DNA from 2 places in the Gottfriedia sp. NPDC058432 genome. Region 2 is predicted to be linked to the other one. Evidence: riboswitches for the same ligand, from Rfam matches in the RefSeq annotation. Region 2 holds a riboswitch; the other holds the start of a gene.
What was found. Region 2 has a riboswitch for S-adenosylmethionine ahead of ACFWM3_RS03825 (methionine ABC transporter ATP-binding protein). Riboswitches for the same ligand answer to the same signal wherever they lie in the genome.

Region 1: another riboswitch for S-adenosylmethionine. It lies ahead of ACFWM3_RS18475 (ABC transporter permease); the one in region 2 lies ahead of ACFWM3_RS03825 (methionine ABC transporter ATP-binding protein).

Annotation. Positions count from the first base shown of each region.
Region 1 is NZ_JBHXLC010000021.1:45,531-61,989, reverse strand. Features, by position in the region: gene ACFWM3_RS18555 (DinB family protein) at 1-230, opposite strand, end outside; gene ACFWM3_RS18550 (GNAT family N-acetyltransferase) at 527-1,090, opposite strand; gene ACFWM3_RS18545 (hypothetical protein) at 1,161-1,523, opposite strand; gene ACFWM3_RS18540 (GNAT family N-acetyltransferase) at 1,690-2,148, opposite strand; gene ACFWM3_RS18535 (hypothetical protein) at 2,255-2,785, opposite strand; gene ACFWM3_RS18530 (tetratricopeptide repeat protein) at 3,264-4,661, shown strand; gene ACFWM3_RS18525 (COG4705 family protein) at 4,823-6,007, shown strand; gene ACFWM3_RS18520 (DUF2975 domain-containing protein) at 6,191-6,676, shown strand; gene ACFWM3_RS18515 (helix-turn-helix domain-containing protein) at 6,687-6,905, shown strand; gene ACFWM3_RS18510 (GNAT family N-acetyltransferase) at 7,047-7,499, opposite strand; gene ACFWM3_RS18505 (LysR family transcriptional regulator) at 7,649-8,545, opposite strand; gene ACFWM3_RS18500 (Fur-regulated basic protein FbpA) at 8,996-9,163, opposite strand; gene ACFWM3_RS18495 (peptide ABC transporter substrate-binding protein) at 9,246-10,865, opposite strand; gene ACFWM3_RS18490 (ABC transporter ATP-binding protein) at 10,886-11,839, opposite strand; gene ACFWM3_RS18485 (ABC transporter ATP-binding protein) at 11,832-12,854, opposite strand; gene ACFWM3_RS18480 (ABC transporter permease) at 12,868-13,815, opposite strand; gene ACFWM3_RS18475 (ABC transporter permease) at 13,815-14,747, opposite strand; SAM riboswitch class I at 14,976-15,074, opposite strand; SAM riboswitch class I at 15,158-15,264, opposite strand; gene ACFWM3_RS18470 (Ig-like domain-containing protein) at 15,878-16,459, opposite strand, start outside.
Region 2 is NZ_JBHXLC010000002.1:319,952-336,410, forward strand. Features, by position in the region: gene ACFWM3_RS03780 (YuzL family protein) at 72-212, opposite strand; gene ACFWM3_RS03785 (3-hydroxyacyl-CoA dehydrogenase/enoyl-CoA hydratase family protein) at 461-2,842, shown strand; gene ACFWM3_RS03790 (acetyl-CoA C-acetyltransferase) at 2,864-4,039, shown strand; gene ACFWM3_RS03795 (acyl-CoA dehydrogenase family protein) at 4,110-5,894, shown strand; gene ACFWM3_RS03800 (arsenate reductase family protein) at 6,303-6,659, shown strand; gene gcvH (glycine cleavage system protein GcvH) at 6,705-7,088, shown strand; gene ACFWM3_RS03810 (ribonuclease M5) at 7,305-7,655, shown strand; gene ACFWM3_RS03815 (thioredoxin family protein) at 7,671-7,994, shown strand; gene ACFWM3_RS03820 (hypothetical protein) at 8,281-8,643, shown strand; SAM riboswitch class I at 8,722-8,832, shown strand; gene ACFWM3_RS03825 (methionine ABC transporter ATP-binding protein) at 8,972-9,976, shown strand; gene ACFWM3_RS03830 (methionine ABC transporter permease) at 9,978-10,646, shown strand; gene metQ (methionine ABC transporter substrate-binding lipoprotein MetQ) at 10,669-11,490, shown strand; gene ACFWM3_RS03840 (2-hydroxyacid dehydrogenase family protein) at 11,707-12,678, opposite strand; gene dltD (D-alanyl-lipoteichoic acid biosynthesis protein DltD) at 13,366-14,583, opposite strand; gene dltC (D-alanine--poly(phosphoribitol) ligase subunit 2) at 14,580-14,819, opposite strand; gene dltB (D-alanyl-lipoteichoic acid biosynthesis protein DltB) at 14,835-15,986, opposite strand; gene dltA (D-alanine--poly(phosphoribitol) ligase subunit DltA) at 15,983-16,459, opposite strand, start outside.

The sequences.
Region 1 (16,459 bases), on a different contig from region 2:
ATTCGATACGACATCACACGTTCCGAGTCGGTCATATGCCCAATCACTTCTTTTAAAGTCCATTTCCCTGGTGCGTACGCCTTCCTTGATGACTCCTCTGATACGCTACTTAAGAGGGTAATGGTCTCAGTTCGTTGCTTACTAAGTATTTCTTGAATATCTCCATCTGGCACAAGACTAACATACCTAGCATTCTCTGGATTTTCAATAAATAATGGTCGTGGACGCACAAGAATCCTCCTCATCGGAATAGTTAATTATGTTTCTAGGCTAATATTCGACTGTCAAGAGGATATATCCTTTATTTGATATTTAATTTCATTACCGCAAAATAAATGCAAATTAAACAACTTTATTATCTCTAAACAACTGATTTATACAGTTAACATAATACAGATAATAATGGATTAATTCACTTTTTATTCCACTAATCTGCCATTTACTTCAAAAAAAAAGCCACATATTTGCAGCTTATTCTTCAAACTATCCCATTCATTAGTTGTACAGGGATTTTAAAATTTTTAGTCTAATTTACCTTTGCATAAATGCAGGTATCAACTAATTTTTTACCGTCTGCTGAAAGATCTTCATTACGTAATATCCCTTCAAGCTCGAAACCTAGTTTTTCAGGGATTGATCGACTTTTAGTGTTATTAGATTCACATAGTATTGCAATCCTTCTAAATTTAAGTAGCTGAAAGCCAAGGTTTATTAACTCACTTACTGCTTCTGTCATATATCCATTGCCACTAAATTGCGTGTTAATCCAGTATCCAATTTCACATTTAGAAATCTTCCAATTAATTGCGTGAAGGCTAGCAGTTCCAATAAAATCATTAGTTTCCTTTCGATAGATAAGATAGCGAAAGCTTTCTCTTTTCAAAAAATCTATATGGGCATTTCTCAGAATAATTTCCGTTTCTTCAACAGTAGGAATAGACTGGTATAAAGTCAACCATTGGTTTAACTCACTAATTGAATCCGTAATAGCTTGGTTTACTACTTTTCCTTCGCCAGCTTGAAGTGGTGCTCGAAGAATTAGTCTGTCTGTTTCTATTTCTAACGGAACATCTAATAAAATAGGATTCATATAATTTCCCCTCTCTATCACTTAATATTATGACTTAATGATTGTTCAACGATCGCATTAGTTAGTTCTATTACTTCAACTCAAAAGATTCTTCATTTCCATCCCATTTAATCGTTACTTTAAAAACATCTGAATCCCTCGTAACTGAGCAACCCGAACAAGAGGTATTCATAGTAATGACAGTTTCATCATTTTCAGTTTCTTTTCGGTTACTGCTCCCAGTAGGGCCATCGACATTGATTTCTAAATTTTTTTTCTTTTGTTTACCATCTTTGAATTCAAATTCAAACTGACCATTTTCAGTAGTGCCATCGACATTTGTTGTATATTCGCCTTTCCAATGTTCGCTTTCACCTTTAAAATGAAGGGAATCATTTGAACAACCAACCAACATTAACAAAGTAACCAAAATCAGAAAGTAAATATTTCTCATAATGCCATCTCCTCTATTACCATAATATGTTAATTCTCGCCCTTAATGATATTTCCTTCTCCAGGAAGAAAGGAAGTATTCTTATGTAACTAAACTGCCAGTTAGGCTTAATAACTTCAACAAAAAAGCGTTAATTCTTCTTTGATTAACGCAACCCGTTTGTCATCTATAATGTTTTTTCCATTTTTATACTAGTTTCTACATAACCTAACTTTTCGTACAAGACTCGTGCTACTTTGTTGTGACCAAAGACGTGAAGCCGAATACTTTTCAATCCTATCTTTTTGGCTACGATTTCAATTTCTTTCATTGCTTGTTTGCCATAACCCTTACCTTGGTTTCCTTCCCAAATGTTAATATCATAAATAAACCCTTTTTCATTTATTCCTTGTGCAAGCCAAATCATACCAACTACTTGGTTTTTGTCACGAATTGTAAATAAGTGATGATTTACCGTATTCTCTCCTTCAGGTAATAATTTTTCGTGTTCTTGTCTTGATTTACTAATTGCCTCTTGTTGCTCCCAATTACCAGACTTAATTTGTTCGTCTGCAAAGTTTTTAATTGCATAACTGAGATATTGCTGGAATTCAACTGAATTCATTTTTTCTAATCTAACCGTCATTTTTCTTTCTCTCCTTATAAGCTTTAGCAAAGTCAATTAAAAATAGAGCCACAATCGTGACTCATGAACATAAACTAAAGAATAATTTGTTGAATCTATAATATTATTATTTTAATTTGTTGTGTAAAACTTTTTTCATTAACTCATTCGAAATAATTAAAGCTTCACTTTTGTTATTCGCTGGACCTGTAACCATCCATCCGTCTTTACCTGACCAACTTTTCCCATCGTGATTTTCTCGATATTCCCCAATCGTCACTTTCTTAAAATCATTGTTAGCAAAGAGAATACCATGGCTATCGATTTTTGGATGTCCATTTTTATAGTAACCATATTCAATTATCCCCATGCCATTTTGATCAAATGCTATTCCTAATTTACGATCTTTATTTGGATTAGGATAATTAGCACCTTTTACATCGATTAGCCCTACAAACTTTCTTTTTCCTAATAAAGATTGATGAAGTTTGCCCTTTATTTTTATCGTCACAGAATTTACTTGATCATGATCTGAACCTAATTGATATTCAACACCATTTATTGACTCATTTACATTCTTTGGAATGAAATAATAAACACCAAAACCCATAGCTACTAATAAGACAAGAAGTACGCAAGAAACAATGACCTTTTTCAAAAAAATCACCTACATTCGTTAACTTTCATGTGTTCCTACTTTTTAAACTGCTCTATATAGATTTTTGAAAGTAATTAATTTATATATTTCGATAAACATTAATTTATTCCTTTTTATTCCAATACAGTTTGGCAACAAAATATAGTCTGCCGAAACAGACCTAATTGCAGTTGAACTATTGGATGAAGAAGTTTTTAATACACTTTTGGATTAACTATTTATTATCCATATCTCGTTTTTTCTCCTATTTTAATATCATATTTAAATTTTAACTTTTATTAATGAACACCTTTTCATTTATCTCAAGAAAAAAACCAATTCGTTTTGAGACTATGTTACTAGCTTAGTAATACAAAAAGTAGCATATAATCAAAACGGCGACTCAGATAATACAAAAAAATAAAGGAGAAGGCTGTTTTTTCTTAAGAATATCACCTTGCATTTATAAACAATTCTTTTATTCGAATTTATAGATTCAATGAAAGAGGTGAGTGCAATAAAATCATTTTTAAAACTACTCTTAATATTAACTTTTGGCCTAGTTTTAGGCGGGTGTAGCCCTCTGGCAAATTACTACAATAATAAAGGCTATAAAGAAGAACAACAAGGGAAGTATGACGCGGCGATTTCTCATTTAAACAAGGCAATAAAAAATAATCCTAATATGTGGGAAGCTTATAATAATCGTGGGCTGTCGTATCATCACAAGAAAATGTACGATCAAGCCATTGCCGATTACAATAAGGCGATTGAATTGAATCCGAAAGAAGCTAAGCCTTATGGCAACCGCGGGCTTACCTTTTACGATCAGCAAATGTATGATCAGGCCATTGCCGATTATAACAAAGCCATTGATTTGAATTCAAAAGATTACATTTTATACTATAACCGGGGGCTTGCCTACTACCATAAGCAGATGTATGATCAGGCTATTTCTGATTATGACAAGGCCATTGATTTAAATCCGAAAGATTATTTATCATATAACAATCGCGGTTATACCTATTATGATAAGCAGATGTATGATCAAGCCATTTCTGACCTAAATGAGTCTATAAAATTAAAACCTGATTTTGCAACATCATATAGTAACCGTGGACTTGTCTATCTGGAAAAACAAATGTACGATGTGGCTATTTCCGATTTTGACAAAGCAATTGAGTTAGATCCGAAACATTATAAGGCCTATAACAACCGCGGGCTTGCCTATTACTATAAGCAGTTGTATGATCAGGCCATTGCCGATTTCAAAAAGACCATTGATTTGAATTCTAAATTTTACCTGGCTTATAACAACCTTGGGCTTGTCTATTACGATAAGCAAATGTATAAACAGGCCATTGCCGATTTCAATAAAGCTATTGATTTAAATCAAAAAGATTACCAGGTATATGACAACCGTGGGCTTACCTATTTTAATATGCGGATGTTCGACCAGGCCATTACTGATTTCAACAAGGCCATCGATTTGAATCAAAAAGATTACCTCGTATATAACGACCGAGGGCTTGCCTATCAAAGCAAGCAGTTGTATGATCAGGCCATATCTGATTACAACAAAGCCATTGATTTGAATTCAAAGGATTTCCAAGTATATGACAACCGTGGGTATGCCTATCTCAGTAAGCAGATGTACGACCAAGCCATTACCGATTTCAACAAGGCTATTGATTTGAATCCAAAAGATTACCTCGTATATGACGACCGCGGGCTTGCTTATTACTATAAGCAGATGTATGATCAGGCCATTGCCGATTTCAGCAAGTCAATTGAATTGAATCCTCACTTTAAACTTGCTTACAGTGACCGTGGAAATGCTTATCTGAAAAAAGGCATGAACAAAGAAGCGACACAGGATTTTAACAAGGCAAAGTAAACTTTGTTTATTCATTAAAAAGGAGTAGGAATTTACCTACTCCTTTTTGTTGTAATTTAAAACCAATAAAATTGTACAATTCTCCTGTTTTTCATTTTCCTTTCATTATTATGTGTGAATATAAAAATGTACTTTAATTCAAATAGAAAGGAAAATCATTTATGGAGACAAATCAAAAGAAAATAAATAGCCTGCTTAACAAGGTACCAGAAGTTACAATCTATTTCTGGATTATAAAAATTTTATGTACAACTGTTGGTGAAACATTTGCTGACTTCTTGAATTTTAACCTTGGTTTAGGATTAGGACTTACAACAGTCCTTATGGGTGTTGCATTTTTTATCTCTTTATTTTTTCAATTCAAAGCAAAGAAATATGTTCCAAGTATTTATTGGATCACCGTTGTACTAATAAGTGTATTCGGAACATTGGTAACCGATAATTTGACAGACGCTATTGGAGTACCTCTTGAAACAAGTACGATTGTATTCTCCGCGCTGCTAGCTTTAACGTTTCTTTTTTGGTTTCTTAGTGAAAAAACACTTTCTATCCATTCAATTTTCACAAGAAAAAGAGAAATATTCTATTGGTTAGCGATTCTTTTCACCTTTGCACTAGGTACTGCTGTTGGGGATTTATATTCTGAACAACTTGGACTTGGGTATTTTAAAACTGGTGTAACGGTTATTGTGATCATCCTTTGTGTATTCCTAGCGTGGAAGTTTTTAAAACTTGATGGAATGTTAGGCTTCTGGATTGCGTACATTCTTACACGTCCACTTGGGGCATCACTAGGAGATTATTTATCACAACCGAAAGTGAATGGTGGTTTAGGTTTAGGAACAACAAGTACAAGTATCATTTTTCTGGTCGCAATTTTAGCAATCATTGTTTTCCTTGCTGTTTCAAAAATTGATATTTCATTATATATTGAAAAAACAGATGAAAATAGAAATAAAAATAATATAATGAAACAAACAATTTTAGCACTGTGTATTTTCTTAGCAGTTGGTATTGGCGGTTATCTTAAATTATCATCAAATGCTGCTTCTACTCAAACAACATTATCTGGTCAATTAACAGAATTTGCAACAATAGAAAATAAAATGTTGTCAGATGTGAACTCAAAGAACTTTAATTTAACTAAAAAAGATGCTGACAGTTTGGAACATCAATGGGATACTTCAGAGGCTAAACTTAGAAAAATAGATAGTACTTCATGGACTAAAATTGATGGTACGATTGACGTTGTATTAGCTTCAGCTCGTACATCAAACCCAGATGCAAATAAGTGTAAATCGGCAATTAATGATTCTCTTAATGTAATAAACGCTGCAAATAAATAAAATACATTTAACATTAGTAAAGAAAAAGCATTTCATTATATGAGAAATGCTTTTTCTTTTTGTCTAGATTAAAGGGATATTTCAATAACAATAATAACATAATAAAAAACAATATAAATTTATTGTAAAACAATAAATAATATGTTAAATTCATATTGTCATTAAATAAGTGAGGTACTTAATATGAATGTTAAAAGAGGTTCAACCACTTTCTTAAAGCTAATAATTTTTCTCGCTGGAATTGCAGTGCTTGCTTTATGTATATTTTTGGTACCAAATATTGCGAATTTCTCTTCAAAATTGTATCCAAATATTGCCGCAATGAAATATCTTGTTTTCATCGTGATGTATGGAGCTGCTGTGCCTTTTTATATTGCCCTCTATCAGGCATTTAATCTTTTACGGTATATTGACAATAACACAGCATTCTCAGAATTATCCGTAAAGGCATTAATGAACATAAAATACTGTGCAATTGCAATCAGTAGTATATATGTATTAGGTATGCCACTCTTTCGTTTTATAGCGAAGAAAGTTGACCCTCCTGTTGGAATATTGGGGATGATCATCATTTTTGCTTCGTTGGTTATCGCCGTTTTTGCTGCTATCCTCCAACAGCTTCTACAAGAAGCGATTAACATAAAATCAGAAAATGATTTAACGGTCTGAGGTGGATGGTATGGCGATAATTATTAATATTGATGTGATGTTAGCAAAACGAAAAATGAGCGTAACGGAGCTTTCGGAGAAGGTTGGAATTACGATGGCAAACCTGTCCATTCTGAAAAATGGTAAAGCAAAAGCCGTTCGTTTTTCAACATTAGAAGCAATCTGTAAGACATTGGATTGTCAGCCAGGTGATATTTTGGAGTACAAAATCGACGAAGACACCCAATAAAAACAGACAGCAATTTTATTTAATTTACTGGAATGAATCGAGAATTTAAGGGATAGCTTAATTGCTATCCCTTCTTTACGTTTATTGATGTATTTTACTCTGATATTAGCGACAAAAAATTATCCTTTGGAACATTCATAGCTACTTTATATCTAATACTACTGCTATTTCTTTACCAAATCGATCGCCATGATCAATAAATCCTAAACTTGAATATAAATTATGTGCTCCTAAGTTTTCAGGGTGATATCCTACAACAATTCTTTTGGCATTTGGTAGTTTAATCATTTCATCGATCATTAACTGAGTTGCAATCTTACCAAGTCCTTTTTGTTGAAAATTCTTATCAACCATTATTCTATAGATCCAATAGCCATCTAGCTCTTCTTCAGTAGTATTAAACATTAAAAATCCAACCGCTTTACCTTCAAAATGTATAGCATATGGCTTTAGTGAAGATTCAAATTTCGATTGAGCAATCGAGATTGCATTCGGCTCGATGTGACTCTTTTGATCTTCAGATACCTCTAATAGACAGCATTCATACCAATTTTCTGCATTTAGTTCCACCAGTTCTACGTTTCTATTCTGCATATTTTCCCCTTTGTTAAATTATTTGAGCTAAATTACTCTATCCTAATTTTAACAAATTTTTCCAATAGTGTATTAGGACGTTTATCCTAATTCAACTATTCTATTGGTACTTAGTAGAAAAAGATTCTTAAATAAAAAATAACCTCTCATCATTGAGTGGCTATTTCTTTAACGATTTCGATAAATTTTTTACTTATAATAGAAAGCTTTTTATTTTTTGGATAGATTACCCATAAATCCTTAACAACATATTCATTATTTTCTTTGTATGGAATAGATCTTAAGGTTCCACTTTGAATGTATGGATGAAATTTAGCGCCTGACTCATGAGAATAGACAAATACATTATGTTCTCTAACTGCCTCTGTAAGAATATTCATACTGTTTGTAGTTACTCTTATTTTATTTTTATTTTCTTTAATTAATTTAGAATAGTAATAATCAGAATAGATTGAATAACACGCTGTATCCATCTCGAATACATCAGCTTTTGTTACGTAGTCAAGATGATAGAGCGGGGAGTTTTTTCCTACAATAGCGTGAACACGATCAGTCCGAATTATTTCATAGTTAATATTTTTTTCACCCTTTAGTATCTCTAAATCTTGAGGGAAAAAGCAAAAATCATATTCAGTGTGTTTAATTGTTTCCATTATAAGTGGTGGATCTTTTTCCTCGATTTCAATCGTTGCATTCGGATGTTCATCTTTAATTCTGTTCATTGCTCGTAGAAGTACTGCTGCAAAAGTAGGAGCAGCTACTATTTTCAAATGAATCTTTTTATTATTTTTATAATCAGACAGCTCTTCATTTAACTTACTGATAATTTCTAAGACTTCACTAGCTCTATTTATTAAAATCTTTCCTTCTTCTGTTGGAAATGTTCCTTTTCTTGAACGGTTAAAAATATTTATTCCCATTTCATGCTCTAATTGGGAGATCGATTGACTTAGCCCTGAACTTGTAATATGTAATTTTTCTGCAGCCTTAATGATCGATTTCTCGCTTGCAACTTTTACTATGTATTCCATTTGCTCGAAATTCATAAATTCTCCTCGAATAAGAGTATACACACTTATATTTTCTTTCAATTGAAGTTGTATTCATTCTAGCATGAAAAAGTAGTACAATTCAAAAACTCATCATCCGCGTGCGCCTAGAGTAGAGTAAATATAGAATACTTAACTGTGAAGTCCTTATTGAACAATCTTGTCATTCACTTCATCTACTTTAATAAGAAAAAACAGACTCATTAAAACTATTCTTATCCTCTTATTATTCACACATCACAAAACTAAATAGTCATCCTAGAAACGAATTTTCTTTTAGAATTTATGCCCCCTTGCATGTACTATTTTAGTAATAAATTCTGTACTTTTTACCAGTTTCTTTATTAAACTCTCCTGCAAATACTAAATTAAAAAAGCAGCCAATGGCTGCTTTTGATCTTATACTTACTCATTGCTTGTATATATTTAATAATCTAGGTGATTTTTTTAATTTACTTTTTTACTTCTTTTTATACTTATTACACGATTATATTCATCTTCAAGCTCGGTTAGCGTTAGAACAAATAAATGAGATGACTCTTTTTTATATATTCCAATTTTAATAAGCTTGTTAATGAGATAATGCTTTCTAGTTTCTACCGCTTTTCTCAACATATTTTCCACTTCTATCCCCCCTTAGAACTACTCAATTTTTAAAGATTAAATGCTTTCCTTATTTCATGGCTTGATAGTTTACTTACTCTGTTACTTTTGCAAAACGGAAGTCTGGATTGTTCAACGGATCAAAGCGAATACCTTTAATATTTTTCTTCACTAAAGAATTCTGCGATGAGAAATAAATAGGAATAATTGGCATATCTTCCATTAATACAGCCTCTGCTTGATGCAATAACTCAAATCTTTTTTCTTCATTTTGTTCAATTAACGATTGCTCCAATAATTTATCAAATTTCGGGTTACTCCAATTTGTAAAATTACTTGAGCTGTTCTTACTGTAAAGATTCAATACAGGATATGGATCAAGAAAATCTCCGCCCCAACCCATTCTAGCAAGTTGGAAATTCTTTTGCTTAAACGTATCAATGTAAGTTTTCCATTCCTGATTTTCTAATTTTACTTTTACACCTAGATTTTCTTTAAACATTTCTTGAAGTGCTTCCGCAATTTTTTTATGGTTTGCTTCTGAATTATATTTAAGTGTTACTTCTGGTAATTTGCTCCAACCTTCTTCTTTTAAGCCCTCTGAAAGTAATTTCTTAGCTTCTTCCTTATCAAACTTATAGTATTTTTTTGCCTCATCTCTAAAATCTTTTCCTGAAGGAGACTTTACTCCAAAAGGTACATAACCGTAAGCTGCCTCCTCTCCTCCTTTAGAGATGTTTTTTGTAATTGCTTCACGATCAATTGCCTCAGCAAATGCTCTTCTGATTTTTGAGTTTGTAAAGGGCTTCTCATTTAAGTTAAAAGAGTATGTATAAACACTAAATTGCTTTGAATTAACAAATTCTTTACTATTTTTTTCTTGCTCAATTGCTTCGGGTTGTAAGTTCTTTACTAAATCAAGTTCATTTGATTTAAACATTTGATACTCAGTCGTTGCATCAGCAACCATTTTAAATCGAACCTTATTAATTGTTATATTTTTTTGATCCCAATAAGCATTACTTTTTTCAATCGTTAATTCATTGTTATGCTTCCAGCTTGATAATTTGTAAGCTCCATTTGTTACAATTGTTTGTGCCTCTGCTGCCCAATCCTTATTACTTTCTACTACTTTTTTATCGACCGGTAAAAAAGCTTGCCCAAGTAATACTTTTGGAAAGAATTCGATTGGTGTTTTTAACTGGATAACTAATGTTTTAGAATCGATTGCTTTAATACCAACACTTTCAATTGATCCCTTCCCAGTATTATATTCCTCAGCACCTTTAATGTAATAAAAGCTTGAAGGATCATAAGCCGCCGTTTTTGGATCTAAAACCCTTTTCCAAGCAAATTCAAAATCATTAGCTGTTAAATCATCACCATTTGACCATTTTAGTCCGTCTCGGATTGTAAAAGTATATGTTTTCCCATCTTTTGATACATCTACCTTACTCGCTACGCCTTCGACAATATTCCCTTTCTTATCATAGCGATACAAGCCTTCGTATAGGTTATCAATAACCCAGTAAGAAGTTGTATCAGATGCAAAGGCAGGGTCTAATGTATAAGGTTCTCCTGCTAAGTTAGCCACTATTTCTTGTTTAATATCGTTTCCTTTTTCCACAGTACTACTTGTAGAGTTGCTCCCACATCCAGCTAATCCTAAAATAAATATCAATATTGAAATAAGAATGAATGAATTTTTCTTCAATTGTATAACCTCCAATTATTTTAAAATAAGTGACATGAAACCCAATGGTTTATGCTAACTTCTTTCCACTCAGGTGTTTTATAAGTACAAATATCCATTGCCATTGGACATCTAGTTCTAAATGGGCATCCTGAAGGGGGATTTAATGGGCTCGGTGGGTCACCAGAAAGTACAATGCGTTCTTTTGTCCCCCGCAACCTTGGTTCAGACACTGGTATCGCTGATAAAAGTGCTTTAGTGTAAGGATGAAGAGGTTCTTTAAATAATGTCGTACTTTCTGCCAATTCCATCATTTTCCCCAAATAGATCACACCGATTCGATCGCTTATGTGCTTAACCATTGCAAGATCATGTGCTATAAATAAATAAGTTAATTGCTCTTTTTTTTGTAAATCCTGTAGTAAATTAATAACTTGAGCTTGGACTGATACATCTAATGCGGAAATTGCTTCATCAGCAACAATAAATGATGGTTTTACCGCCAATGCTCTAGCAATTCCAATTCTTTGGCGTTGACCTCCACTAAATTCATGTGGGTACCTATCTGCATGTTCCCTATTTAAACCAACCTGTTCAAGCAGTTCAATTACTCTTGCTTTTTTCTCTTTTCCTTTTAACAATTTATATGCATCAATCCCTTCTGCGACAATATCTCCAACCTTCATCCTCGGGTTAAGCGAACTATGTGGATCTTGAAATATCATTTGCACTTGTCTGTTAAACTCTTTTTTACCTTTAGAATCCAACTCCGATAGTTTTTTTCCTTCAAACGAAACATTGCCTGTAGTTGCTTCATATAGACCGACAACAGTTCGTCCGAGTGTGGATTTACCACTACCACTTTCTCCAACAAGTCCAAGCGTTTCTCCCTTCTTTATTCCAAATGATATTCCATCAACGGATTTAACTGTTTTCTTTGGCCCTACTTTAAAATGCTTTTTAATATCAGTAACCTCTAGTACATATTCAGACAATATTTTCACTCCTTACTCCAATGAGTTCTTTCTGTTTAAATGCTCTTGGATCGTTTAACCAACAACTGACATGATGAGACTCTGTAATTGACTCAATTTTTGGCATATGTTCCACACAAACTTCCATTGTATAAGGACATCTTTCAGCAAAAGGACATCCTTTTGGCGGTGAAAATAAATCCGGAGGTGCTCCCTCAATTGGTACTAGCCTTTCTGTTTCTAATATTTCAAGCCTAGGAACAGATTGGAGTAAGCCTAATGTATATGGATGTTTTGGATTTTCGAAAATCTCATTCACTGTTCCACTTTCAATCACTATTCCTGCATACATCACTGCAACCCGGTCTGCTACTTCTGCAACTACACCTAAATCATGAGTTATTAGGATAATAGAAGAGTTCCTCTCCGTTTGGATGGTCTTTAACAAGTCTAGAATTTGTGCCTGTATGGTCACATCAAGTGCAGTCGTCGGTTCATCTGCAATAATTAATTCAGGGTCACAAGCTAAAGCCATAGCGATTACTACGCGTTGCCTCATACCACCACTAAACTCATAAGGATACTCGGAATAACGATTAAACGAATCTGGAATTCCAACTTGTTGTAGCAACTCGATTGTTTTTTGTTTGGCTTCCTTTTTCGATAGATTTTTATGCTTTATTAACACTTCGTCTATTTGTCTACCAATCTTCATTGTTGGATTTAATGCAGACATAGGGTCCTGAAAAATCATACCTATTTCAGATCCTCTTATTCTTTGATATTGCTTTTTTGAAAAATTTATTAAGTCTTTTCCTTTAAAGGAAATTTCTCCTTCTTTTATGTTTCCATAAGTTTTTGGAATCATCCCCATAATGGATTGGGCTGTTACACTTTTTCCACAACCACTTTCACCTACAATGGCTAAAATTTCTCCACGATCGACATGGAATGAAACACCTCTTACAGCTTGAATCTCTCCACCATTTGTATGAAAAGAGATATGTAAATCATTGACCTCTAATAAATAATTCACTGTTTATCCCTCCTTACTTATTCGATTTGGGGTCCAATGCATCTTGTAATCCATCACCAAAAGCATTAAAAGCAAACATTGTTAATGAAATCATTAGACCTGGGAAAAACAATCTCCACCACTGTCCACTTAAAATAACCCCCAATGAATCGTTTGCCATTGTACCCCAGCTTGCTGACGGGGCCTGTACTCCCAATCCTAGAAAACTTAAAAAAGATTCAGCAAATATAGCGTTAGGAATCGTAAACGTTAAATTAACAATAATAATTCCCATCATATTCGGAATGAAATGTTTTAAAATTATTTTCCAATGTGATGTACCAAGCTTTTCTGCAGCGAGTATAAATTCTTGTTGTTTTAATTGTAGGACCTGCCCTCTAACAATTCTTGCCATTCCTACCCAGCCAGTGATTGATAAGGCTAAAATCATCGTTCCTAGTCCTGGCTTCATAATAACCATTAAGAGAATTACTACTAGTAAGTACGGTATCCCATAAAGAATTTCCACAATTCTCATTAAAACACTATCGATTCGATCTCCGATTTTACTTCTTCCAACCATATAGCCAGAAATACCACCTACAAACACTCCAATGACTAAATCGATTAATGCTGCAGAGAATCCGATAATGAGCGATATTCTAGCACCAGCCCATGTTCTTGACCACACATCTCTACCTAAATCATCCGTTCCAAACCAATGTTTACTAGATAACGATAAATTTCCTTGTGTTAAAGACTGTTTACTTGGACTATATGGAACCATATGAGACCCAATAATTGAAAGAATAATAATGATTGTAAGTAAAATAAAGCCAACTACTGCAAGCTTATTTTTAGCTATCTTTCTAACAATCTCATTCGCATAGTTTTTTTGGGGCCTTATAATTTTTTGTTTCTGCATTGTCGACCGATCTACTGGATGAAAGAGAGAGTCGAGATTCGTTTCTGGTTGATTCATTATGATTCATCTCCTTTTCCAAATTTTATTCGTGGATCAATCAAACGATAGGACAAATCTATAATAAAAAGCGTAACAATTAATATAAAACTATAAAAAATAGTAGTGCCTAGAATAACTGGGTAATCTCGATTAAAAATACTATCTACAAAATATTTACCTAGTCCTGGGATAGCGAATATTTTCTCGATTACAAAAGTTCCAGTAATAACCGCTGCAAATAAAGGTCCAATAAAAGAAATAACTGGAATTAAAGCGTTTCGAATACCATGCTTGACGACAATTTCAATTGTTGACAGTCCTTTAGCTTCTGCAGTTTTTATGTAATTTTGATTCAAAACCTCAATCATACTAGTACGGACAAACCTAGTAATTATTGCGATTGGACCTACTGTCAAAGCAATCGTCGGCAATATAGAATGGCTCCAAGTCCCCCAAGATGCTACTGGTAATAGCCCCCACTGAACACTAAAATATTTTATTAATAAAGGGGCTAATATAAAGCTAGGAATCGAAATTCCAATAATTGCTATAAACATTGATACATAATCAAGTAATCTATTATGCTTTAACGCTGCAATCGTTCCTAATCCAATTCCAACAACGCAAGCTATTATCAATGCTTGAATTCCTAATAATGCTGATGGTCCAAATCCTTCTGCAATTAATGTGTTTACACCTCTCGATTTCGATTGAATAGATGGACCAAAATTAAAATGCAATAAATCTTTAAGATATAGTAGGTATTGAACATGTAGCGGTTCATCTAAATTGTATTTAGCCCGCATATTCTTGACAATTTCTTCAGGTAATGATTTTGCGTCTGATGCAAACGGATCACCGGGAATGAGATGCATAATGATAAAGGTAAGAGTGATAATAATCCAAATCGTAACAATCATTGTTATTAATCTTTTAAATAAAAATCGCATTTTCAGTACCTTCCTCCTTTAAAAAAATGTTTTATCTGTAGAACACCTAAATTGGTGGCAACAACACTTAAGAATACCAAAATCACATTTTTCACATATGAATACTTGGTATTAAAACCAAATAATTCCCATGTCTTCTTCTATAAAGCTCCACGTTCAAAAGGAATTATTCTACTTCAGACTAAAAACCTCTCAACAAAGACAAGTTGAGAGGTTTTTTACTAACTCTACTTATCTTTTGGGATCTCCCATGGAATTGGCACGGTATTACAAGAACCCGCTGCCGAGGTTTCATAGGGCCAGTCCCTCCACCTCTCTGGATAAGAAATAATTTATTTAGTTATTATGAAGGGTATAGATGAAAAAAATCCCCTTCTTAGATAGAAGAGGATTTGTTGGAAAATCTACTCTTCTTATCTCTCAAGGGCAATACCCTGATGGAATTAGCACAGTGTTCATATAGAACCCGCTGCTGAGGTATCATAGGGCCAAGTCCCTCCACCTCTCTGGATAAGAATTATTTGTTATGTAATTTATTTTTATTAATTGATTGAAACAAGATTAACCGATAAAAAAAATCACGTCAACCCATTTACTAAATGTTAGATTTTTCAGTAATTTTTGGAAATTAATTCCAAACTATTGTAGAAAACCTTGTCACTCCAAACACTAATAATTTATTTTCAAAGTTACCAAGTAAAAATACTTTTAGATTAGCCTTACATATTTATTTTGATTCTTTCTATTAGTTCCTTAAATTGAACGTAATAAAATTATAAAACGAAGATGATGATTGTTATATTAAAATAACTAGTTTGATTGCAAATTTCAGTAAAAAAAACACAGATGTTTTTAACGATCTTACTGATTTTTTCTTTTTCAAATAATAATTAAAAGAATTGAGCCTTCTTTTAAAAGGTTCAATCCTTTTGCTGGTGTTTTTGGATAAAAAAATTCTTTACTGCCTTAATAAAAAATGTTGATTTATCAGTTGAAAAATTTTCAGAAAAAGATAAAAAAGTTCATTACTGATTGTAATAATTAACACAAAAAAATCCTTCTTTTTTTGAGAAGGATCTTTTTTTCTTATTTAACTAACGCAATTCCCCGAATGATTACTGGCCTTTTTACTATTTTAAAACTGTTAATACTCTAGTAGCACTTACAAATCCTTTGGAATCTTTTGTATTTACATTTAACTTTGTTCCCGCTCGCTGTTTTGGAATATGTACTTTGTAGTTTCCTGATACATTTGCTCTTGCTGTGTATGTTTTTGTCCCAATTTTGACAGTTACAATAGCATACTTCTCGGTTTTCCCTGTTACTGTTGTAGAATAGTATTTTACTGTATTTACAATTGGTATGTTCGGAGCTACTCTTACAACCTTAATACTTCTTGCTGCACTTATTTTTCCAGAACTGTCTTTTGCTGTAATTGATATACTTATTCCGGAATTTTGAATTGGAATGCCTACTTTATAATTCCCATATTTATCCGCTTTTGCACTATATACTTTCCCAGAGATTGTTACACCCACTGTTGCATTTACTTCTGTTTTACCAGTAACTGTGTTCGTTTTATTATTGACTGTATTGGCTAATGGGATATTTGGAGCTATTCTTACAACTTTAGTACTTCTTGCTGCACTTACTTTACCAGAACTGTCTTGTGCTGTAATAGATATACTTATTCCAGTATTCTGAATTGGTAT
Region 2 (16,459 bases):
ACAACATTATTCATATAATTGTTTAAATCAGCAAGATCCTAGCTTTATTATTAAGTTTGAGCGAAAAAAGCTTACTGACCCATATTTTTTTTACCGTACTGCTGATTGTTACTTTGTCTACCTTTTTCTTCTCTTTGATCTCCATGACTTGCATTACCCTGAACACTTGCTGCACTAACTCCACCCTTTGATGGATTTCTTTCACGTTTCATATCTTATCACCTCCATTTCTTAGACTAACCTATTTAAATAAACTTATTAGTAAAAAATGGAGTGTGATAAAAAAAGCAGAGGGAGGAATTTAGATCATAAATAAAATTTATTAATTTGAACTTTTTGTTTATTGCGAAAAATAAGAATTTATCATATAGTGGAAGAAGAGGGCTCATTGATAATGGATTGTTTTATCCAGAAAGTGAATGAGTATTCATTCAAGATATGAGGAGGAGAAATGCATATGATCCAAAAAATTAAAAAAGCCGCTGTACTCGGCTCTGGTGTGATGGGATCTGGTATCGCTGCACACTTGGCAAACATAGGTATTCCAACATTATTACTTGATATTGTCCCAAGAGAACTATCTGAGGAAGATGCTGCAAAAGGTCTTTCTACTGACTCCAAAGAATTTCGTAATCGATTTAGTCAAACGGCTATTCAGAAATTATTGAAACAAAAGCCAGCTCCTCTTGCATCTAAGAAAAACTTAACGTTAATTCAAGCAGGTAACTTTGAAGATGACATGAGTCGTTTAAGCGAAGTTGACTGGATTATTGAAGTAGTTGTTGAAAATTTAGCAATCAAAAAACAAGTATTAGCTAGTGTTGATGCATACCGCAAACCAGGCTCAATCGTGAGCTCAAATACATCAGGTATTTCAATTGAAGCAATGTCTGAAGACTGTTCAGATGACTTCAAGAAACATTTCTTAGGCACTCACTTTTTTAACCCACCACGTTATTTAAAATTATTAGAAGTTATTCCTACTAAACATACATCTGAAGAAGTACTTACATTTATGAAAAGTTTTGGAGAAGACGTTTTAGGTAAAGGCGTTGTATTAGCAAAAGATACTCCAAACTTTATTGGAAACCGTATCGGAACATATGGATTACTTGTAACTGTACAAGAAATGCTAAAAGGCGGATACAGTGTTGGAGAAGTTGATTCAATTACTGGGCCAATGATTGGGCGCCCTTCTAGTGCTACATTCCGTACATTGGACGTAGTTGGATTAGATACATTTATCCATGTTGCAAACAATGTTTATGAGCTTGTAGAAGGTGAAGAGAAAGAAGTATTTAAAGTTCCAGAATTTATGAAGGAAATGGCTAATCGTAATTGGCTTGGAAGTAAGTCTGGGCAAGGATTCTTCTTAAAGCAAGGTAAAGAAATCTTAGAATTAGATCCAAGCACATTTGAATATGGAGAAAGAAAAAGCTTGAAAACGGCTTCAACTGAAAGCATCAAACAAGTTAAAGGCTTAGCGAATAAGTTGAAAGCGCTTGTATACGCTGATGATCGTGCAGGTAACTTCTTATGGAGCATTATTAGTCCGGTATTAGTTTATTCAGCTGAATTGTCTGGTGAAATTTCTGATAACATCGTCGGAATTGACCAAGCAATGAAGTGGGGATTTGGCTGGGATTTAGGACCATTTGAAATTTGGGATGCAATTGGTGTATCTAAATCGGTCGTACGAATGGAAAGCGAAGGCTTAACTGTACCGAATTGGGTTAAAAATATGATCGATCGTGGTAATGAAACATTTTATAAGCAAGACAATGGAGTTACAAGCTTCTATCATAATGGTCAATTTGAAGAGTTAGTAAGAAATGATAAAGAAGTTAAATTAAATGTTTTAAAAGAACAAGGTCGAATGATTAAACAAAATTCAGGTGCGAGTTTAATTGACCTTGGAGATGGAGTTGCATGTTTAGAATTCCATACAAAGAGCAATGCAATTGGTATGGATATTACGCAAATGATTAATTTCGCAGTTGATGAAGTTTCAAAAAATTTTAAAGGTTTAGTTATTGGCAACCAAGCTAAAAACTTCTGTGTTGGTGCTAATTTAGCAATGATTTTAATGGAAGCACAAGATGATAACTATTTTGAAATTGAAATGGTAGTTAAAGGATTCCAACAAGCAATGATGAAAATTAAGTACTCAGATAAACCGGTAGTTGTAGCTCCTTATGGTATGACACTAGGTGGCGGTGCTGAAATTTGTTTACCAGCTGCTAGTGTAGTTGCCTCTTCTGAAACTTATATGGGCTTAGTAGAAGTTGGAGTAGGCTTAATCCCAGGTGGGGGCGGTAGTAAAGAGCTTTACATTAAACAATTAAAACAGTTCCCAGAAGGTGTAGAGTTTGATCTACAAGGTCTTGCAAATCGAGTATTTGAAACAGTCGCAATGGCAAAAGTATCGACTTCTGCACAAGAAGCATTTGAAAATGGTTTCTTAAATCATGAAGATCGCAAAGTATTTAATTCAGATCATTTAATTTATGAAGCAAAACAACGTGTACTTGAGTTATATGAAGCAGGTTATAGCGCTCCAATTCGTGAAAAAGTACCAGTAGTTGGTGAGTCTGGTTATGCAACTTTATTAGCTGGTGCAAACTCAATGTACTATTCTGGCTATATTAGTGAACATGATTTAACAATTGCTAAGAAATTAGCTTATGTAATTGCAGGTGGAAAAGTACCATTCGGAACGTTAGTAGACGAAGAGTATTTATTAAATATTGAACGTGAAGCATTTTTAAGTTTAATTTCTGAAATGAAATCTCAAGCACGTATGCAACACATGCTTGTAAAAGGAAAACCGTTACGTAATTAATCTAAAGATGGAGGGAAGAATATGAGAGAAGCTGTTATTGTAGCGGGTGCGAGAACACCTGTAGGTAAAGCGAAAAAAGGATCACTAGCAACAGTTCGTCCAGATGATTTAGGGGCATTAGTTGTAAAAGAAACATTAAAGCGTGCAGGAAATTACGATGGTCCAATCGATGATATTATTTTTGGTTGCTCATCCCCGGAAGCTGAGCAAGGATTCAACATGGCGCGCAATATTGGGGCACTAGCTGGATTACCGCATTCAGTTCCAGGAATTACAGTGAACCGCTATTGTTCTTCAGGTTTACAAAGTATTGCTTATGCAAGTGAACGAATTATGTTAGGTCATTCTGAAGCGATTATTGCGGGCGGAGCAGAATCAATGAGTTTACTACCAATGGGAGGGCATGTTGCTCGTTTAAATAGTAGATTAGTAGAAAATGCACCTGAGTATTATATGGGTATGGGGCATACAGCTGAACAAGTTGCCAATCGTTATGGTATTTCAAGAGAAGATCAAGATGCTTTTGCGGTACGTAGTCATATGCGTGCAGCAGCAGCTATTAAAGAAGGGCGTTTTGTAGACGAAATCGTTCCAGTAGATGTAACGCTACGTTCAGTTAACGCAAACAATAAATTAGAAGAAAAGAATTTTACTTTCTCTCAAGATGAGGGTGTTCGTGAAGGTACATCTTCTGAAGTATTAGCTAAATTAAGACCAGCATTTAATGTAAGAGGTTCAGTAACGGCTGGAAACTCTTCACAAACAAGTGATGGGGCTGCAGCAGTCTTAGTAATGGATCGCGAAAAAGCGGAAGCTGAAGGACTAAGTCCATTATTAAAATTCCGTTCTTTTGCAGTCGCTGGAGTAGCTCCTGAGGTAATGGGAATTGGACCAGTTGAAGCAATTCCAAAAGCTCTTAAATTAGCAGGATTAAGCTTATCTGACATTGGAATATTTGAATTAAATGAAGCCTTTGCTTCCCAATCAATTCAAATTATTCGTCACTTAGGTCTCGATGAAGAACGTGTAAATGTAAACGGTGGGGCGATTGCATTAGGGCATCCACTTGGCTGTACTGGTACTAAACTAACTTTATCTTTATTACATGAGATGAAGCGACGCAAAGAGCAGTTCGGGATTGTAACGATGTGCGTTGGTGGCGGAATGGGTGCTGCCGGAGTATTTGAATTAGTTTAATAGATGTACGGAAATAGATTGTTAGAATCATATCTTCAAACAAGTAAATAGAAAATAGGAGGAATTATTGATGGAAAAAACAATCGGTAACTTACTTAAAGGCGGAAGCTTTTTAACAACAGAAGTGACTTTTGATAAAGTTTTTACACCAGAGGATTTTACAGATGAGCATAAATTAATTGCAAAAACAACTGAAGATTTTGTAGTGAATGAAGTTTTACCTGAATTAGAATATTTAGAGCAACACGAATTTGACCGCACTGTAAGATTATTAAAACAAGCTGGTGAGCTAGGATTATTAGCAGCAGATGTGCCAGAAGAATATGGCGGAATCGCACTAGATAAAATTAGCTCAGCATTAATTACAGAAAAAATTTCTCGTGGTGGTGGATTCTCACTTTCTCAAGGAGCCCACGTAGGGATTGGTACACTTCCAATCGTATTGTTTGGAAATCATGATCAAAAGCAACGTTACTTACCAGGTTTAGCATCAGGTGAGAAATTTGCAGCTTATGCATTAACTGAGCCAGGTTCAGGATCAGATGCATTAGGAGCAAAAACGGTTGCTAAATTAAATACTGAAGGAACTCACTACGTTTTAAACGGTGAAAAACAATGGATTACAAACTCTGCGTTTGCAGATGTATTTGTTGTTTATGCAAAAATTGATGGAGAGCACTTCTCAGCATTTATCGTTGAGAGAGATTATGAAGGTGTTTCGACTGGTCCAGAAGAAAAGAAAATGGGTATTAAATCATCTTCAACTCGTACACTGATTTTAGAAGATGTAAAAGTTCCTGTAGAAAACCTTTTAGGTGAAATTGGAAAAGGTCATGTTATTGCATTTAATATTTTAAATATTGGTCGTTATAAATTAGCTGTAGGTACAGTTGGTGGATCAAAACGTGCTTTAGAATTATCTGCAACGTATGCTAACCAACGCCAACAATTCAAAACACCAATTGCTAAATTTAGTTTAATTCAAGAAAAATTAGCTAGTATGGCTACAAAAGTTTATGCAAGTGAAAGTTCAGCATATCGTACTGTAGGACTTTTCGAAGATCGCTTTAGTCAATTAACTGAAGAGCAAGCAAAAGATCCAAAAGCAGTAGCTGCAGCTGTAGCAGAATATGCGATTGAATGTTCTTTAAATAAATTCTTCTGTTCTGAAGTGTTAGACTATGTTGCAGATGAAGGAGTGCAAATCCACGGTGGATATGGCTTCATGGCTGAATATGAAATTGAGCGTATTTACCGTGATTCTCGTATTAACCGAATTTTTGAAGGAACAAACGAAATTAATCGTTTAATTGTACCAAGTACTTACCTTCGAAAAGCAATGAGCGGAGAGCTTCCATTACTTCAACAAGCACAACAAATTCAAGAAGAGTTAATGATGTTAATGCCTGAAGAAGTGGGAGATGCTCCTTTAGAGCAAGAGAAATATTTAGTTCGTAATGCGAAGAAAATTGCGATCATGATTGCTGGTTTAGCAGTTCAAAAATTTGGTAAAGCATTAAGCAATGAACAAGAGATTCTAGTAAATATTGCAGATATCGTAAGCAATATTTACGCAATGGAATCGACAGTTCTGCGTACTGAAAAGGCAATTAACAAAGTAGGATTAGTAAAATCAAACCAAAAATTACTTTATACTCAAGTATTCTGTCAAGAAGCATTTAATGAAATCGAAGCTCATGCTAAGGAAACACTTGTTGCTGTTGAGTCTGGTGATACATTAAGAATGATGACTTCAGCACTTCGTAAGTTTACACGTCATACGCCAATTAATGTAATTGCGAAGAAACGTGAAATTGCTGCTAATGTATTAGAAGAAGAGCGTTATACTGTATAAATAAAAAAAACTGCCGATCTGTAGATTGGCAGTTTTTTTTATTTAACAATTTGGGATTCGTTTTTTAAAGACGCTGTAGCACCCTTACTCCAATCGTTTGCATTAAAGAATAAATAGTTCTAGATTCTTAAATAGATAAGGATAATTTTGCCATGACTTGTGCCATACTAGTATAAGTTGAGTAAAATTTAAGAGGTTCATCGAATGATATAGTAAATTACTTTGATATATTAAAAATATTTAAGGTTTTTGTTTAAATCTGTCGAAAAACACGAATGTTCTACTGGTTTAGTATGATGAATATTGCTATAATATTTTTGGAACTAACTTATTACAGAATTTTCGAACGGAACTATTTTAACTCGCATATTCCCTGTGATAAAATAGAATTTGGGAGGAGTTGCTAAAATGAGTATCATTTTTTATACATATCCAAAATGTGGAACTTGTCGAAAAGCCGCTTCTTGGCTTAAAGAACATAATATTCCGGTTGAAGCAATTGATATTACATTAAATCCACCTTCAAAGGAATTACTTGCTGATCTTTATAAAGCAAGTGGAATTTCTATAAATAAATTATTTAATACAAGCGGCGTTAAATATCGTGAGCTTGGATTGAAGGATGTTATTCCAACAAAGACTGAGGACGAGCTATTAGAACTACTAAGTTCGGATGGTAAATTAATTAAAAGACCTCTGCTTTTTAATGGAGATAAAGCGACAGTTGGTTTTAATGAAGAGGTATTTGAAAAGGCTTGGTTATAAAATAACTATATAATTTAAGGTAATTAATCTGAGGAGGATTTCACAATGTCAATTCCAAATGAACTACGTTATTCAGAAGAACATGAGTGGGTAAAAGTTGAAGGTAATAAATACTATATCGGTATTACTCATTTCGCTCAATCAGAGCTTGGAGATATCGTATTTGTTGAGCTACCAGAAGTAGGCGATGAACTTACTATAAATGAGCCATTCGGTAGCGTTGAGTCTGTAAAAACAGTATCTGAACTATATGCTCCAATCAGTGGTAAAGTAATTGAAGTAAACTCTGATCTAGATGAAAATCCTGAATTCGTAAACGAATCTCCATACGAAAAAGCATGGATGGTAGTTGTTGAAGCTACAAACGCTTCTCAACTTGATGAGTTAATGACTGCTGGTCAATACGAAGAAATGATCAATCAAGATTAATTATCTAACATTAAGCGTCCAAATTGGGCGCTTTTTTATTTTGCGTGTATAATTAATGTAATAAAGCTTAACTTATTTACATAAAACATAATTTAAAGGGACATTTTCATTTAGGGAAAAAAAGGAAACAACTAAGGGGAAATCGAATATACTATATACAAAAGATTTTTAGTCAAAAGTTTTTGAGTCCTATACATTAGGTGATGCCCAGTGAATATTGAAGATCAAAGAAAAGTTATCATTGTCGAAGGTACTACTGATAAGAGAAAAATACAGACGATCATAAAGGAGCCTGTAGATATTATCTGTACGAATGGTACAGTTGGTACTTCAAAGCTAGATGAGCTTGCTGAAATGTTAGATTTAAGAGAAATCTATGTGTTAGTAGATGCAGATGAGGCCGGTGAAAAGCTTAGAAGACTGTTAAAAAGAGAATTTCCACAGGCAGAGCATCTGTACATTGATAGAAGTTATCGAGAAGTGGCAACAGCTCCGAGTCAACATTTAGCTAGTGTATTATTAGGGGCGGATATTTTAGTATTTACAGATTATTTACGTACAAATTAAAGAGGAATAATGATCATGCAGCAATGGACAAAGAATGAAATAATGCAAAGAATTCAATCAAAAGAGACGACAGTTATTTATATTTATACCGCAATGTGTGGTACATGCCAAGTAGCTTCTAAAATGCTAGAAGTTGTAAATGAGATTCTGCCAAATTTACCTATCAGTAAGGTAAATATTAATGAAATAGTGGAAGAAGCTCAAAACTGGAAGGTTGAAAGTGTACCTTGTTTACTTATTTTTGAAAATGGGGAAATGAAACAAAAAATTTACGCTTTTCAATCTGTACCTTATTTACATGAATTGTTAAAAAAATATAATTTATATATTAAACGATGAGTTGATCATCAAGTTTTTAGGATTTTGTCATTACATTAAAGAGAGTGCATTCGAAATGCACTCTTTTTATTTGTCTTTTTAAGTGATCATACGAGAGCTATTTCATTTTCTAAATCCCTTATAAATGTCCCTAACCTTTGACATATTTCTCGGGAAATGAGTTGAATGTTGTAGAAATAAAATTAAAATATAGATTTTTATCAAGGTAAATGTCGAGCGAAATATAAAGAATACACCCCTTATCTATGAGAAAATAAGATTAAAGAAATCGGGAGAGGTGTTTATTATGGATATCAAGGAGTGGATAGGACAAGCAAGAAACTTATTTATAAAAAAGGAATATTTACAAATCATTTTGCCAATCGAAGAAAGGATTGTAGAATTAAACTGCCTAAATGAAAAAGTATTTATAAAGTTAAGTAAAAAGGCTCCTTTTATCGAGGTAATTGATCGTTCGATTCCGCAACTTAGAGTTAATTTTTCAAAAGATGGATGGGAATATCTAAATTCAGGTTCGCAAAGGTTAGGACTTTTATTAAAACTGAATGATGCTTCTTTTGAAGGGAACTATCGATTATTACTACTAATGGAAACGATTTTTCAATATACAAGTGTAGAAAACGAAAAAAAACTTTTAGAAAATTGTTGACAACTACTGTCTAAGTTTGTAGAATTGGACTTACGTTAAAGAAATTACGTTAAACAACTTAATAGATCGTAAGATTAACTCTTATCGAGAGAGGTGGAGGGACTGTGCCCTGTGAAACCCAGCAACCGTCAATGAACGTCATTGAAATGGTGCTAATTCCTGCAAAGCATATGCTTTGAGAGATGAGAGAAAGGAATACTTTTTGTATGTTAAACCTTTCTGCTCATGTGAGTTGAAAGGTTTTTTTGTTTTATGCGACTAAAAAAGTACTTACTTACAAAAAATTGAAAGATAAGTTGTTAGAATGTTTTGAAAGGAGATCAAGTGTATGATTCAAATAAATAATGTAAGTAAAATATACAAAGGTAAAAAGGGCACAGTTACCGCAGTACAAAATGTTTCTTTAAATATTGAAGCAGGTGAAATTTTTGGCATGATCGGATATAGCGGCGCAGGGAAAAGTACGTTATTACGTATGCTAAATGGACTTGAGTCCCCTACATCAGGTGAAGTAATTATTAATGGTCAATCGATCTCTAAATGCTCATCTAGTCAGTTAAGAAAAGCAAGACAAAAAATAGGAATGATTTTTCAGCATTTTAATTTATTGTGGTCAAGAACTGTATTAGAAAATATACTTTTCCCACTTGAAATTGCTAAAGTTTCAAAAAAGGAAAGCATTAATCGTGCGAAAGAATTAATTAAACTTGTAGGACTTGAAGGTAGAGAAAATGCTTATCCTTCTGAACTAAGTGGAGGTCAAAAGCAACGTGTCGGAATTGCAAGAGCACTTGCTAATAACCCAGATGTTCTTTTATGTGATGAAGCGACTTCTGCATTAGATCCTGAAACAACAGATTCAATCTTAGCTTTACTGACAAATATTAATAAACAGCTTGGTATTACAATAATTCTGATTACCCATGAAATGCATGTTATTCAAAAGATTTGTCAACGAGTAGCAGTAATGGAAAACGGAAATGTAGTAGAAGAAGGCCATGTTGTTGATGTATTTACTCGTCCTAAACAAGCAATTACAAAGAAATTTGTGACGCAAATCAAAGGCAATGATGAAGGTGAAGTAATTTCTCAAGGTGATGGGAAGGATAATACTTACAAGCTAACATTTAAAAATGGTCAAGCAGATCAGCCACATATTTCTGAGGTAGTTAAGCACTTTGATATTGAGATTAACATTTTGCAAGGGAAAATTGTTCAAACTGCTGAAGGCTCTTATGGGACAATGAAGATTCAACTTGTTGGTGACATAAAAAACATCAAAGAAGCAATCGCTTATTTAGAATCAAAACAAGTTGAAGTGGAGGTAGCATAAGATGACACAACTTTTTCCGAATGTTGATTGGGATGCAATGCTTGTAGCTACTCAAGAAACATTATTCATGGTTGTAATTGCTGCGGTTGCAACGTTTATTTTTGGACTAATAATAGGTTTATTCTTATTTTTAACTAGTAAAGACCAGTTGCTTGAAAATAAATTTTTTAATACAATCCTAGCAGCGTTTGTAAATATTTTTCGTTCAATACCGTTTATCATTTTAATCATTTTATTAATTCCATTTACGATCTTTATACTTGGCTCAATGCTAGGAGCAAAAGCAGCATTACCTGCATTAATTATTGGTGCTGCACCATTCTATGCAAGGATGGTCGAAATCGGATTACGTGAAATTGATAAAGGTGTAATCGAAGCTGCAAGAGCAATGGGAGCTAGTACCTTTACAATCATCGTAAAAGTATTAATACCAGAAGCTTTACCAGCAATTATTTCAGGTTTAACAGTTACTACAATTGCAATTGTTGGTTATACAGCAATGGCTGGTGTTGTAGGTGGAGGTGGACTTGGTAACCTAGCATTTATGGAAGGATACCAACGTTCTAATAACCAAGTAACTCTTGTTGCGACAGTCATTATTTTATTAATTGTATTTATTCTTCAGTTTATTGGAGATTTAGTAACAACGAAAATAGATAAAAGAGCTTAATCATATAAGGGAGGAACTGACAGTGAAATTCAAAAAAATCGCAAGTTTATTAGGAGCAGGTGTTTTAGCATTATCTTTAGCAGCATGTAATAAAGGTGGAGAAGATAAAAATAAAGAATTAGTGGTAGGTGCATCAAATGTACCTCACGCAGTTATTTTAGAACAAGCTAAACCAATCCTTAAAAAAGAAGGAATTAACTTAAAAATTGTTAAATTCCAAGATTATGTATTACCAAATAAAGCACTAGCTTCAAAAGAATTAGATGCAAACTATTTCCAACACATTCCATATTTAGAGTCTCAAATGAAAGAAAATGGTTATAAATTTGAAAACGCTGGTGGAATCCACATCGAGCCAATTGGAGTTTACTCTAAAAAATATAAGAGCTTAGATGAACTTCCAAATGGAGCTAAAATTATCATGAGTAGCTCAGTAGCTGACCATGGTCGTATGTTAAGCTTATTACAACACGAAGGATTAATTAAACTTAAAGCTGGAATTGATCCAACTACTGCTCAAATTAAAGACATTGTTGAGAATCCAAAACACTTAAAATTCCAAGCTGACGTAGACGCTGGTATGCTTCCAAAAGTTTATCAAAACAATGAAGGCGATGCAGTACTAATTAACACAAACTACGCGATTGATGCTGGATTAAACCCAATGAAGGATGCTATTGCTTTAGAGGGTAAAGACTCTCCATATGTAAACATTATTGCTGTTCGTAAAGGCGATAAAGATAAAAAAGAAATTAAAGAGCTTGTAAAAGTATTACACTCAAAAGAAATTCAAGATTTCATCATTAAAAAATATAAAGGTGCTGTAGTACCTGTAAGTCAATAATAAAAAGAGAGAGGGTATCCCAAGTGAATTTTTGTGGGAACCCTCTTTTTTCTATAGGTAATAAAGTTTTAAAAAACTATTAACTGAAAATAAATTCTGAAAATCGCATATAAAATTGGCAATGCAATTAAATCCCAAGGAATCGCAAATAAAATAAATAAAAAAGGGACGGACATAAGTCAGTTAAACTAACTTATGCCCATCCCTTTTCTATATTTAGCTCTTCACAAGAATTTGATTTACAGGTGAGATTGGTGGTCGTTCAGCCATAACCTCAATAATATTTTTAGCTGCTATTTCTGACATAGCATCACGAGTTTCATATGTTGCATTACCGATATGAGGTGTTAATACAACATTTGTAAGTGATTTTAGCACTTCTGTTATTTTTGGTTCGAATTCAAATACATCTAGAGCAGCACCCGCAATTACGCCATCCTTTAATGCGTCTACTAATTCCTGTTCGTTCGCTAAAGGACCTCTAGCTGCATTGATAAAAAATGCAGTATCTTTCATCTTATAAAACTCTTCTTTTCCAAATAAATGGTGTAGATCGGGCTTGTAAGGAGAATGAAGGGTAATATAGTCAGAAGTCTGTAAAAGTTCATCCATTGATACGTAAGTGGCATTTAATTCTTGTTCAAGTTCATTACTTAATCTTCTTGGTTGGTGATAAATAATATTCATATTAAAAGCCCTAGCTCGTTTAGCTACAGCTTGTCCGATATTACCGAAACCAAAAATACCTAAAGTTTTTCCTGATACTTCGGTTCCTCTAAAGAATAATGGAGCCCACCCTTCAAAACCTATTGTGCGGCAAAGTTCGTCCCCTTCGACTATTCTTCTGGATACAGCTAGGAGGATTCCAAAAGTTAACTCAGCAGTTGCGTCTGTAGAAACAAGTGGAGTGTTTGTAACATGAATGCCTTTACTAGTTGCATAATCTACATCGATATTATTAAATCCTGCTCCGTAATTAGCAATAATTTTTACATTTTTAGCAGCATCAATTACTCTTTTGGTGATTGGAGTGGATAGTAAACTTAAAATTGCATCTACCCCAACAACCAGTTCACACAATTCATCTTCTGTAATTAATTGCTCATTTTCATAAACAATGACATGATGATCTTTTAATAATTGCTCGGCTTTTTCTGGGATTTTTCCCGCTACTAAGATATGTGCCAAATTAGAAACCTTCTTTCAACAGTTTAATAATTGAATGTTATCGTTTTTATTATAAATGAAGTTTCAAGTTATTGTTTAATTTAGTATTTGGTAGTTTAAAGAATATATTTATATTTAATGTCTGTCAGCAATGAAAAAAGTAGACACAAGTCTGCTTCACGTTGTTGAGAAAAAATCTTGTCAATTAATTATCATATTTTCGTAAAAGGAGTAGAGTGATATTGATTTCCACTACGGGATGCTCGCTTTCCATGGGGCGAGATTCTTTAGCCTCCTCGGCGCGCCTGCGGGGTCTCAGCCTTCCTGCATATCCCATAGGAGTCGAGCACCCCTTTCGTTCCAATCAACTTGTTTATCTCAAAGAAGTCTACAATAAAAACTTAATCAAATAGCCTTTACTTAGCATAAACTAACAGTTATTTATTAATCAGTTTATAGGTCAATTAATATCGAACATTTTACTAAACTATTATTTGAAATTGTTTTTCTAAAAATTAGCTCAAAATATTTTTAATTTCTCAAGAATAATTAATACTATAGTTTGTTGATATTTTAAAACAGCTAAACATATTAACATTAAAATAAATATTAGATAACAAAAAAATAGTAATAAGATTCACTTAATATCCGTTTGACTATTTTATATTTCAACACAATGAAAAAAAAGCAGACATTAGTCTGCTTTTGTCATTGATATCTATGATTTAAACTTGCAGAAGGGGGTGTATGATTTACTGAATAAAACTTATTTAAAGATTGATCTACATATACCCAGCCCTTCCAGCCTAAGTGAATTGTATCTTTTAGGAAAAACTCATCGTATTCATGTGAAGAAAAATCAGCCACTTGGAATCCAGAATCTTCAATTTGTTTTTTTACTTTTTTGTAATAAACTTCTCGACCTTCTTTAGGGAAACCAGCGTAATCATACCATGGTCCATTTACTGGAACGGAGATAAACAACGCTTTTGTGTGCTCTTTTTTTAATAATGCTAATACCATTTGAAGGTCATCATATTCTGGCGATACACCATAGTTACTATCGTGTTTATAATTTTTTAATGCTAGAAGACGGTTTTGAATGTGCTTTTTATAATATTTATTAATTATACCGAAATGGTTTGAAGTTGATTCACGTTGGCCCATTTTATCGGCAACTTGAGCTACTCGATCCCAGGATAAATCTTCATATTTTGATTTTTTTAATCGGAAGTTTTTATCTGGATCCATTATAACGGTATCAAAAAGATCTTTCTTTTCAAGTATTTTAAAATATGTGTAAGCTAACGGCTTTTCAGCCATAGCCTCGAATTTAATTTTTTTGTTATTTGAAATAAATGATTTTAGTTGAGTTACTAATAAAGAGTCTTTTTTGATAATTGACAGCGTTAAAAGTCTCTTTGCAATTTGTCTCTTTACTGAAATATCAATTGTATTATTAAAAACGAATGAATAAGTTTGAAGCGCAGAATAATTAGGTGAAAAATGAGTATCATCAATCCCATGTGGAATAAACCACTGTGGAGATAAAACAAACACAATTTTTCTATTTTTAATTCCATCACCTAAAGATGCTAAATCAAGAAAATGAACGAGACTTTGTGATCCCCCTCGACCAATTAGATAGGGAGTAAATTCATCTTTTTCTCCCATAAAAAATCTAGAAGGATGGAAGGGGTCTCTTCTAGCAAGTTCTGAAGACCCGAAAATAGGTAGAAATTTTGGGTCTTTTAACATTTTGCTTTGAAGTAAAGTCCCTTGAAATGTTTCAGGATTTAAAGATGCTGCTGTATTATTTAATCGTTCTTTTGTAATAAATAGTTCGTAAAAAGAATTTGGAAGATACAAAGCTAGTAAAAAAATGAAAATAGCTGTTATCATCCCAAAAATTTGAACTTTTTTCATTTTCTAGCCTCTAAAATCGAAATGATTTTATTTGGTGTTGCCCACTCCTCACGATCGAAGTCAGAAATCGTTACGTTGATACCAAGTTGTTCTTCGATTTCAACTAATAAGCTAACTGTACCAAATGAATCTAATAATCCTTCTTCAAAAATCAGAATATCTGGATTTTCAACCACTTCATCTGTATTACATAAATCTGCTAAAAGTTTTAAAACTTCTGCTCTTAAATTTTCCATTATACTCATTCTCCTTTAGTTAACTAGATGTCCTGAAAATATTAAAAATCCGAAACAAATAAAATGGAATGTAATAATAACCGCTAATACATGTGTTAGTTTATTATTTTTCCAAATCTTTTTTTTCTTATTGAATTGTTCAAACCAATCAAAACTACACATCAATATGGCTTGGTATACACCATAAAGTAGGTAATTTATTTGGATCCCGTGCCATGCACCCATTAGTAAAAATAAAGTAGTGTAACTGATATATGATATATTTCTTCTATTTTTTATCACTTTTTTCTTAGTCAGTAAGAATACCATTCTCATATATACATAGTCACGAAACCAAAATGATAAGCTCATATGCCAGCGATTCCAAAAGTCCTTTATATTTCGACTAATGAATGGCATATTAAAGTTTTCAGGTGTTTTAATACCTACTAAATAACTAACGCCGATTGCAAATGCACTATAACCTGCAAAATCAAAGAATAAGTACAGACTATATGCATACATATACGTTAGATTTGAGACGAAAGTATGCCCTACAACAAGCTGTGTTTCAAGTATATGAACGTTAATTAAATAACCAATTATATATTTATAGAGAAAACCAATAAAAATTTTATGAACGCCAATTTGAAAATACTCCTGGTATTCACTAGCCGTTAGCTTTTTTTGATAATCCTGTTGAAATCTCCTAAAACGATCAATTGGTCCAGAAGAGATCGTTGGAAAAAATAATAAAAACTTCAAGAAATCAACAATGCTTATTTCTTTTATACTGTGGTCGCGAATTTCAATAATGACTTGTGTTGCTTTAAATGTTAAATACGAAATTCCTAAAAAGCCTACAAGTGTAGTACTTTCAAATATCGGTGAAACCTTTACAATTATTAAAGGTAAAATTGATAGAAAAACACTTAAGTAATAAACAGTTGAATGGTTCGCATTCTTCCGATAAACACTATAACCTTTTATTAAAATAACTACCCAAATTATATAAGCAACTAGATAGAAGGTTTGTATTTTAGAAGAGGAAAAGACTAATAATAAAAACACAAAAGAAAGAAATGTTGTGTAGTTAGTTAATCTTTTTCCTAAAAAGCCTAATATGACTGCTGGGATTAATAGAACAAACAAAATACCGAAAAACGTAAAACTACCGTAAGGAATCATTGGTAAGTTTGCTCCAATAATTTTTTACGATCAACTTTACCATTCGTTGTCATTGGTAAGCTTTGTAAGTAACTAAATTTTCTTGGAATCATATAAGTCGGCATATATTTATTTAATTCTTGTTTTAAAAAACGTGTTAAATGATATTCCTTTTCGAAATCGTGTTCTTTAACGACTGTTAAGCAATGTAAATCGATACACTTACCATCCTTCATCTCTGGTAATATAACTGCAGAATGGACTAATGGTAATCTTCTAATGTTATTTTCAATGTCCTCAATTTCAATCCGATACCCATGTAGCTTTACTTGAAAATCGATCCTACCTTTATAGAACAAAAGTCCGTGATCAAAGTAACCAGAATCACCTGTTTTATAGGCGCGCATACCATTTATTTGATAATAGGCTGCATCAGTTTTTAATTGATTATTAAGATACCCTTTACTAACACTTGGACCAGCTATAATAATTTC